2 regions of the Tateyamaria omphalii genome follow, and region 2 is predicted to be linked to the other one. Evidence: riboswitches for the same ligand, from Rfam matches in the RefSeq annotation. Region 2 holds a riboswitch; the other holds the start of a gene.
The links. Region 2 has a riboswitch for thiamine pyrophosphate ahead of thiM (hydroxyethylthiazole kinase). Riboswitches for the same ligand answer to the same signal wherever they lie in the genome.
Positions count from the first base shown of each region.

Region 1: it holds a riboswitch for thiamine pyrophosphate, as region 2 does, so the genes downstream of both, BWR18_RS16115 (thiamine ABC transporter substrate-binding protein) here and thiM (hydroxyethylthiazole kinase) in region 2, are expected to answer to the same signal.

Region 1 is NZ_CP019312.1:3,214,080-3,218,430, forward strand. Features, by position in the region: gene BWR18_RS16110 (thiamine/thiamine pyrophosphate ABC transporter permease ThiP) at 1-1,327, opposite strand, end outside; gene BWR18_RS16115 (thiamine ABC transporter substrate-binding protein) at 1,303-2,283, opposite strand; TPP riboswitch at 2,322-2,423, opposite strand; gene aroC (chorismate synthase) at 2,517-3,617, shown strand; gene BWR18_RS16125 (TetR/AcrR family transcriptional regulator) at 3,614-4,195, opposite strand; gene BWR18_RS16130 (DM13 domain-containing protein) at 4,322-4,351, shown strand, end outside.
Region 2 is NZ_CP019312.1:35,578-39,928, forward strand. Features, by position in the region: gene thiD (bifunctional hydroxymethylpyrimidine kinase/phosphomethylpyrimidine kinase) at 1-742, opposite strand, end outside; gene thiE (thiamine phosphate synthase) at 739-1,377, opposite strand; gene thiM (hydroxyethylthiazole kinase) at 1,368-2,150, opposite strand; TPP riboswitch at 2,195-2,283, opposite strand; gene BWR18_RS00185 (PqiC family protein) at 2,332-2,877, opposite strand; gene BWR18_RS00190 (PqiB family protein) at 2,881-4,351, opposite strand, start outside.

The sequences.
Region 1 (4,351 bases), 680 kb from region 2:
CGATCTGCGGACGCAGGCGCGGGATGATGACAATGCGCCACAGCGACACCCCACGCAGTCCCAAGCCCACACTTAAACGCCCGTAATCACTGAACACTTGCCGCATCGCAGGCAGCAGGATGCGCACCGCAAATGGCAGCGCCATCATCGCGTTGATCAGCGCGGTCACAGGCAACGCAAAGGCTGTGGGCGAGACATATGGAAAGATCAGAATGAACCACCCCGTCCCGATCATCAGGGGCGATGCGACCAGGCCCAAAAGGGTCAATGCCTCGGCCCCGCCCCACTGCGCTTGCGCCAACCACGCCGCCATCGGCAGGGCAAGAACCAGCAAAACGACGGTGCTCACGCAAGCAACCCAGACGGTCGTCCAGGTCGCACTCAACACCGAAACAGGCATATAAAACAGGCCCACAACGCCCGACAGCGCAATGGACAGCATCGGCAACAACAGGAACCCGGCAGCAAGCACGATCCAAAAAGCATCCCCCCATGGCGCAGGTGCATCCCACCGGCGCACCGCCCTGTCGCGCCCGGTTTGCAACGCGATGGGCGGCAGAATCCAAAGGGCCAGCACCGCCGCAGCCCCCGCCACGGCAAGCTGCAACAGGCTCAGGACAGCAGCCCGCCCGAGGTCGAAGTCGAACCGAAACGCTTGGTAAATAGCCAACTCAATCGTCGTCGCGCGTGGACCGCCACCCAGAGTCAGCGCCACTGCAAAACTCGTCAGGCAAATGACAAAGATCAGCGCAAACGCCCCCGGCACCACCTGCCACAGAATGGGCCATTCAATGACGCGAAACACCATGCGCGGGGGCAGTCCCAACTGACCCACAATGCGAAACTGCTCTGCCGGGACGGACTGCCAACCTTGCAGGATCAACCGTGTGGCCAAAGGCATGTTGAAGAAAACATGCGCCAAAACAACGCCATGCGCGCCATAGATGGACACCTCCGGCAATCCGACCACGCCCAGCGCTGTGTTCAGCCACCCGTTCCGCCCAAAGATCGCGAGCAACCCCAGAACAGCCACGATCACCGGCAGGATGAACGGCGCGCCCAACAGCGTCACCAACAGCGTGTGCCCCGGCAACCGCCGCCGGGCCAAGGCGCGGGCCACGGGTACCGCCAACACCACGGAAATCAGCGCAGACAGAAACGCCTGCCACACGGTAAAGCGCACCGCCTGCCATTCGGCAGCGCGCAAGCCAGTGGTGGTTTCAATCCTCTGACTGATGCCGACAAAGGCTGCAATCACCACCGCGACGACGAACGCCGCCGCGATGATGCCAGCCCTTTGGCTTACTGGCTGAGCGCGGCGCGCCATGTCTCGACCGCGTCCGCTTGCAGCTCTGCCGCCTCGGTTTCCGAGTAGAACAGCACCTTTTCAGGCAGCGGCAATTCCGACCACCCCTCGGGCCAATCGGCCTGCGGCAAGGCCGAAGGCAGCGACCAGTTGGCGGTGGGAATAATGGTCTGGAAGTCGCGCGACATCACATAGGCCAGGAACTGATCCGCCAGCGCAGGCTGGTCCGTGCCCGCAATCTTGCCCACCGTTTCAACCATGAAATAGTGGCCTTCGGGGAAGATCGCCGCCTTCTTGGTGAAGTCCTCTTCGGCAAACATGTGATACGCGGGCGAGGTCGTGTAGCTGAGCACCATGTCGGCCTCACCGTCAGTGAAAAGGCCGTAGGACGCCGACCAATCCTTGGTCACGGTCAGGATGTTGTCCGACAGCGCCTCCCACACCTCTGCCGACCGGTCGCCATAAACCGCCTGCACCCAAAGCACCAAAGCCAGACCGGAAATCGACGTGCGCGGGTCCTGAATGACGATCTTCACGTCGTCGGGCAGCGCCAGCAAATCCTCAAAACTCGCGGGCGGCGCGTCCATCGTATTCTCATTGTAAATGAACGCCGTGTGCCCGTAGTTGAACGGCAGGAACGTGTCATCTGTCCACTCAATCGGCAGCGTCAGTGCGCTGTTGTCCTGACCGTGCGGGGCAAACAGATCTGTCGCGCGCGCCTTGGCCGTCACGTCGGAAGTCAGGCCAATGACCACGTCGGCTTTGGTCCGCTTCCCTTCCAGCAACAGGCGCGGCACCAGATCGCCGGTGGACCATTCCAGATCGCAGGCACAGATCTTTTCAAACTCCGTCTCGATGATGGGTCCCGGACCCCATTCAGACGTAAAATAGTCTCCCGCATAAACAGTCAGAACGGGCGTGTCGGCCAATGCCGTCGTGGCGCCAAGCGTGGCAGCCAAAGTCAAAGCGTATTTCATCGCATCCTCCAATCAGAGAGGCGGCGGGATAAGGATCTTGGGATGAGCCAAACCTTCCCTCCGCCGGTGTTAACCGGTTCAGGTTCAACGGGTTCGCTGTGCGCATCTCAGCCTGTTTCCAGGCACCCCGAGGTAGGGCGGAAGCTAGGGCCCGCGCCCCGCCCCTGCAAGCGGAAAACGCCTTGAGCGTGCCGCATCGCATCGCTAGACGGGTCCGGCAAAGGAGCAACCCCATGTCGATCAACAGTTTTGGCCATCTTTTCCGCGTGACCACATGGGGCGAAAGCCATGGACCTGCGCTTGGGGCCACGGTCGACGGGTGCCCGCCGGGGGTCGAGGTTGATGAGGCGATGATCCAGCACTGGCTGGACAAGCGCAAACCCGGTCAGAACAAATACACGACGCAGCGGCGTGAACCCGACGCGGTTAAAATCCTGTCGGGCGTGTTCGAAGGGCAGACCACAGGCACCCCCGTCCAGCTGATGATCGAAAACACCGACCAGCGGTCGAAGGACTATGGCGATATCGCCGAAAAGTTTCGCCCCGGTCATGCCGATATCACCTATTGGCAGAAATACGGCATCCGCGACTACCGCGGCGGGGGCCGGTCCTCTGCCCGCGAAACGGCAGCGAGGGTGGCCGCAGGCGGTCTGGCACGCGCGGCACTGGACAAGCTGGTGCCGGGGATCGAGATCAAGGGCTACATGACCCGCATGGGTGCGCACGAGATTGACCGGGACAAGTTCGACTGGGACCAGATCGACCAGAACCCGTTCTGGGTGCCCGACGCCAAAGCAGCCACGACATGGGCCGATTACCTCGATGGTCTGCGCAAATCCGGCTCGTCGGTCGGCGCCGTGATTGAAGTGGTCGCGCGCGGCGTGCCCGCAGGTCTCGGCGCCCCGGTTTACGGCAAGTTAGACACTGATCTTGCGGCGGGAATGATGTCGATCAACGCGGTCAAAGGGGTCGAGATTGGCGAAGGCATGTCTGCCGCCATGCTCACTGGCGAGTTGAACGCGGATGAGATCACAATGGGACGAAACGGGCCCGAATATTCCTCCAACCACGCGGGCGGTATCCTCGGCGGTATCTCGACCGGGCAGGACATCGTTGCGCGCTTTGCGGTCAAGCCGACGTCGTCGATCCTGCAAACCCGCAAGACGATCACCAAATCCGGCGAAGAGGCCGAAATCATCACAAAGGGCCGCCATGACCCCTGCGTCGGTATCCGCGCAGTACCGGTGGGCGAGGCGATGATGGCCTGCGTCATCCTGGACCACCTGCTGCTCGACCGCGGTCAGACTGGCGGCGAGCGCGGTAAGATCGGCTAGGCCAGCATCACGCCAACAGAGCGGACGATGTTGTGCAGTGTGTCGTGATCAATGCGCGCCCGCGCCATGGTGCGCAGACCAACATACTGCGCGATGATCATATCGGCGAGGGCACCACGCTCCGCTGGGTTCAAGACGGCATGCTTCGGTGACGCGCCCAACGCCGTATAAATCCCATCGCGCAAGGCACCCAATCCTTCGGACACGGCCTTGGCAACATCATCGTCGTAACTGCTTGGCCCCGCCGCAGCGGTACACAGCAAGCACCCGCGCGCATCGCCATTGACGACGTTCTGATAGGAGCCCTGGAACATCGCCATGATACGCTCCGCCCCATTTGGAATGGACGGATCGGCAAGCATCGCAACACCCGCCTGAACCGCCTGTCGCTCATAGCGCTGCAAGACCTGCAGAAAGAGCGTCTTTTTATCGGTGAACGCCTTGTAGAGACTGCCCCGCGTCAACCCCATGCCATCCAGCAGGTCAGGCAGCGACGCCCCCTCGTACCCGTGTTCCCAAAAGACGTGCATCGCCTTTTCCAGCGCGTCGTCAATGTCGAATGATCGTGGTCTGGCCATGTGCTGTCTCCGATGTCTGACCTTCAATATAGTGTTTGGAACCATATAGTCCAGAACTCACAAGTTTGTGTTTTGTACCATTCGGTTCCTTTTGCTATCCACATATTAGGAACCATACAGTCCACAATGGAGACAGCAATGCTCACCCTCATGAAA
Region 2 (4,351 bases):
CGTCCGCCGCGGCGATGGCGCCTGCGACGTAGGTTTTGGCAGCCGCGACCGCCTGCGGCAGCGGGGTACCGTGTCCGATCTGAGCGGCGAGCGCTGATGACAGTGTGCAGCCGGTGCCGTGCGTGTTCTTGCCCGGCGTGCGGGGGCCGTCGAACCAGTGCAGGTTGCCGTCTGCACACAGCACGTCCGGGCTGTCCGGGCTCTCCAAGTGCCCGCCCTTGACCAGCGCGGCCTTGGGCCCGAGCGCTGTCAGCGCCTGGGCTTGTGCGGCCATTTCGTCGCGGTTGGTGGCGATGGGTTGGTCCAGCAAGTGGGCCGCTTCGGGCAGGTTCGGCGTGATGAGCGTGGCGCGGGGCACGAGCCTGTCGCGCAGGGTGTCCATGGCGTCAGGGTGCAGGAGCGGGGCGCCGCCCTTGGCGATCATCACCGGGTCCAGCACGACGGGCACCTCTGGATGTGCTGCAAGCGCGTCGGCGACGGCGCTGGCAATCTGGGCACTGGCGATCATGCCGATCTTTATGGCGTCGACGCGGATATCGTCGAAGACGGCCTTGATCTGCGCCGCGACGAAGGTTGGGGGAACGGTTTCGACGCCGCTGACCCCTTGGGTGTTTTGCGCTGTAAGGGCTGTGAGCGCGGCCATGCCGTAGGCGCCATTGGCGGCGAACGCCTTGAGGTCGGCTTGGATACCGGCACCGCCCGAGGGGTCGGAGCCTGCGATGGACAGGACGTTCGGGATCATGTGTGTGCCTCCAGTTCGGTGCGCAGGGTGCGTGCGGCAGCTTCGGGATCTGGTTGACCGCAGATGGCGGAGACCACCGCGATGCCGTTGCAACCCGCGGTCAGGACATTGGCGGCGTGCCCCCGTTTCAGGCCACCGATGGCGACCGTGGGGCAGGGCGACAGGGCGGTTAGTGTTGCCAGCCCGTCGAAGCCGATGGCGGGTTTGTGGTCTGTTTTCGTGTCTGTCGGGAACACGGTGCCGAGGCCGAGGTAGTCCACCAGCGCCGGGTCGGCGGCCCGGACGTGGTTGGCGGTATCGCAGGACAGCCCCACCAGCTTGTCCGGTCCGAGCCGGGCACGGGCGTCGGTGGGTGAGACGTCGCCTTGGCCGATATGCACGCCGTCCACGTCTGCAGCGATGGCCGCATCGAGGTCGTCATTGATGACCAGCGGCACGGGCGTGTCCCTGAGCGCGTGTTTCAGCGCTCGGGCGAGGGCGGTGCGGTCTGCGGTGGTGGCCGTTTTGTCGCGCAATTGGACGAAGCTGACACCGCCGCGGACGGCTGCGGTCACTGTTTCGATCAGGCCGTGGTGGGCGCAGAGCGCGCGGTCAGTGACGAGGTAGAGTGAGAGTGATTTGGGATCTAGGACCATGTCACACGCCCTTCATCCAGATCACCGGGTTGGATCAAGTGCAGGTGATCGAGGAAGTGGAGGGAGAAGCTGCCGGGGCCGGACGCAACCTTGCCCGCCTGTTCCCCGGCTTCTGCGAAATGGGTCAGGGCCGCCACGGTCGCCTCAAGCGGGGGTGTTACGGCGGCGTAGGCCCCGGTGAGCGCGGTCAGGGCGCAGCCCAGGGCGGTGATCTTTGGCATCATGGCATCGCCGCCTGTGATCTCAGCCTGCCGGGTGCCGTCCGTGACGAAGTCCACCGGCCCGGTGATAGCAACGACGCATCCGTGCGTGGTGGCAAGCGTGATTGCGCTGTCCTTGGCGGCTGCGACCTCATCCCCGCTGTCGGCCCCTTTCCCCGCGCCGCCCGCGCCGGACAGGGCCATGATTTCAGAGGCGTTGCCGCGCAGGATCGTGGGCTTGAACCCCAGCAACTGGCGGGCTGCGTCGCCGCGATAGGGCGTCGCAAAATGTGCGACCGGGTCCAGAACCCAGGGCACAGACGCGGTGTTTGCCGAACCCGCGGCCTTGAGCATGGCCGTGAGCCACGGGGGAGAAAGCGTACCGATGTTGATGGTCAGAGCGCCGCAGATGGGCGTGAAATCCGCGACCTCTTCTTCCGCATGGATCATCGCGGGTGAGGCGCCCGCCGCCAGCATTACATTGGCGGCGATGTTCATGGCCACGTAGTTGGTCATGCAGTGCACGAGGGGGGCCTGCGTGCGCAGGGCGTCAAGGGCGGCGTTTGGTGTCATCGCGTCGGTCCACTTCACTTGGCGGACAGGACGCACCGGGGCGCTGGGCACCGGTTCAACCTCCCTCCGCCAGCATTATCTGGTTCAGGTTCGAAGGGTACGTCTCAGCCTTGCGGCGCCCCTGGCTATGAGTTGGAGATAGGGAGGATGCCCGTGTTGTCCAAGTGAAAAATGCGGGCCGTCAGAGACCGTCCCTGGCGATCCGTGTGGCAAGATCGACCAGCAGCTGCGCGCGGGCCTGCGCGACCGAGGCCGGTGCGCCGTCTGCGACCGGGGTCGACAGCTCGAAGAGATGGGCATGGTCGCGGCCCCGCCCATCAAGATCGACCACGTAGTATTGCCCGGAGATGCGCAGCCGGTCGGCCACGACACTCAGGTCTTCCACCCGCACCTCGACCCGACCGGACGCGAAGCCGTCAAAGGGCCAGGGTTCGGACGCCACGCGCCGCCCCGTGATCTCGGCCAGGTGCCGGGTCAGGGCAAGGGTCATGGCGCGCGTCGGTTCATCCGCCCAAAGCGTGTCGGACAGGACCAGGAGATCACCGTCGTTCGCCGTGATCTCGTCCCGCGCGGCGTAGGCGGGCAGCGAGATATCAGCGACTTCGATGCTGGCAAAGCGCGAGGCGATACGCTCTTGGGCGACCAGCTTGGGCGAGGCCACGAACTGATCCGGGCTGCCGCAGGCGACGGCAAGGGAAAGGGCAATAAAGCCGATGACATTTCGCATGAGTTACCGTCCGAGGATCAGGGAGTTGGGATTGCGTTCAATGGTGCGCGCCAGATCGGTCAGCGCCTTGGCGGCCCGTTCGATCTCGTTCAGCGCGCGCAGCGTTTCGCGCGAGAAGGCGGAGCCTTTCTCGTAGCCGCGCAGGGTGCCTTGTGCCTGCGCCAACGTGCTGTTCAGGCGATTGGCAAGGGCGGGCAGTTCGTCGGCGGCCGTTTCGATGGCGGCGGCGGCCTCGCGGGCCGACGTCATGGTGGCGTTGGCGCTGTCGATCAGCCCGCCTGCGCGTAATTCGGCCAGTGCGGCCTCGGCCTCCGCCAGCGCCCCGGCGAGCGCATCGGGCAGATCCGCGTCGCTGGCATCGCCGAAAAGGCGGCTTGCGGTGGCCAGCACGGCTTCAAGCTCGGTCGCCAGCGTGTCCAGCTCGACCTCTTCTGCGCCTGCGGCGATGCGGTCCAACCTCTCGACCACGGACGGCAGGCCCGCGACCGCCTCTTCGACGGCGGTGGCGGCGTCGCTGGCGTCGGTGAGCGCGGCGCTGAGTTGGTCGGCGGTGTCGGCCTCGGTGATGTCGTTCAGAACGACCGAAAGCTCGTCAAAGGCCTGGACGACCGCGCCCGGTGCGGCGCGTATGTCGTCGGAACTGAGCAGGGTTTGCGCCTCGCGGGCGAAGTCCGTGGCTTGCGTGACCAGATCATCGAGCGGCAAGGCGTTCGCACCGTCGATGAAGGTCGCGATCCGGTCCGTCAGTTCCGGCACCTCGTCCAGGGCCGTTTCGGCGCTGGCGGCGGCAAGGCCCACCTGATCGACGGCGGCCAGCAGACGGTCCACCGCCTGCGCGTCGCGCACATCCGCAAGCAGGCCGCGCACATCGGCACTGGCCGCCTGCAGGTCGCTCATCAGCACCCGCAGGTCTTCGGGCAGTGCCTGCACCTCGTCCGAGCCGATCACGCCGCGGGCATCCGACAAGAGCCCGAGGATTTCGCCGGGGGTTTCGCGGATTTCGTCGCTGGCGACAAGGGCCGCGGCATTGTCCAGAAAGCGGATCGCGCTGTCGAGCAATTCCTCGACGGGCAGGGCGTTCACACGCTCCAGCACGCCTTCGGCTGACAGGGCCATGTCGGACACTTCGCTTTCGGTCACCGGGAAGACGGGGAAGGGGTCACCATCCTGATCTATGGTGGCGGGCGGAGCGTCGGGTTCGGTGATCAGTTCGACCTTGAGGCCACCGGCCAGAAGGGACGCATTCACCAGCCGGGCCCGCAGACCTTCGGCTACGCGCTCTTCGAGAAATTCGATGGCTTCGGTGCGGCTGAGGTCGGCGTCGATGCCAAAGCGGGAGGTGTTGATTTCGACCGTGGAGAGGAGGCGCACGCGCGAGTCGCCAAAGCGGTCCGGGTCCACGATGCCCGACACGTTGGCCACCCGCCCGATGCGCAGGCCCCGCCACTCGACCGCCGCGTCCGCAGTGAGGCCG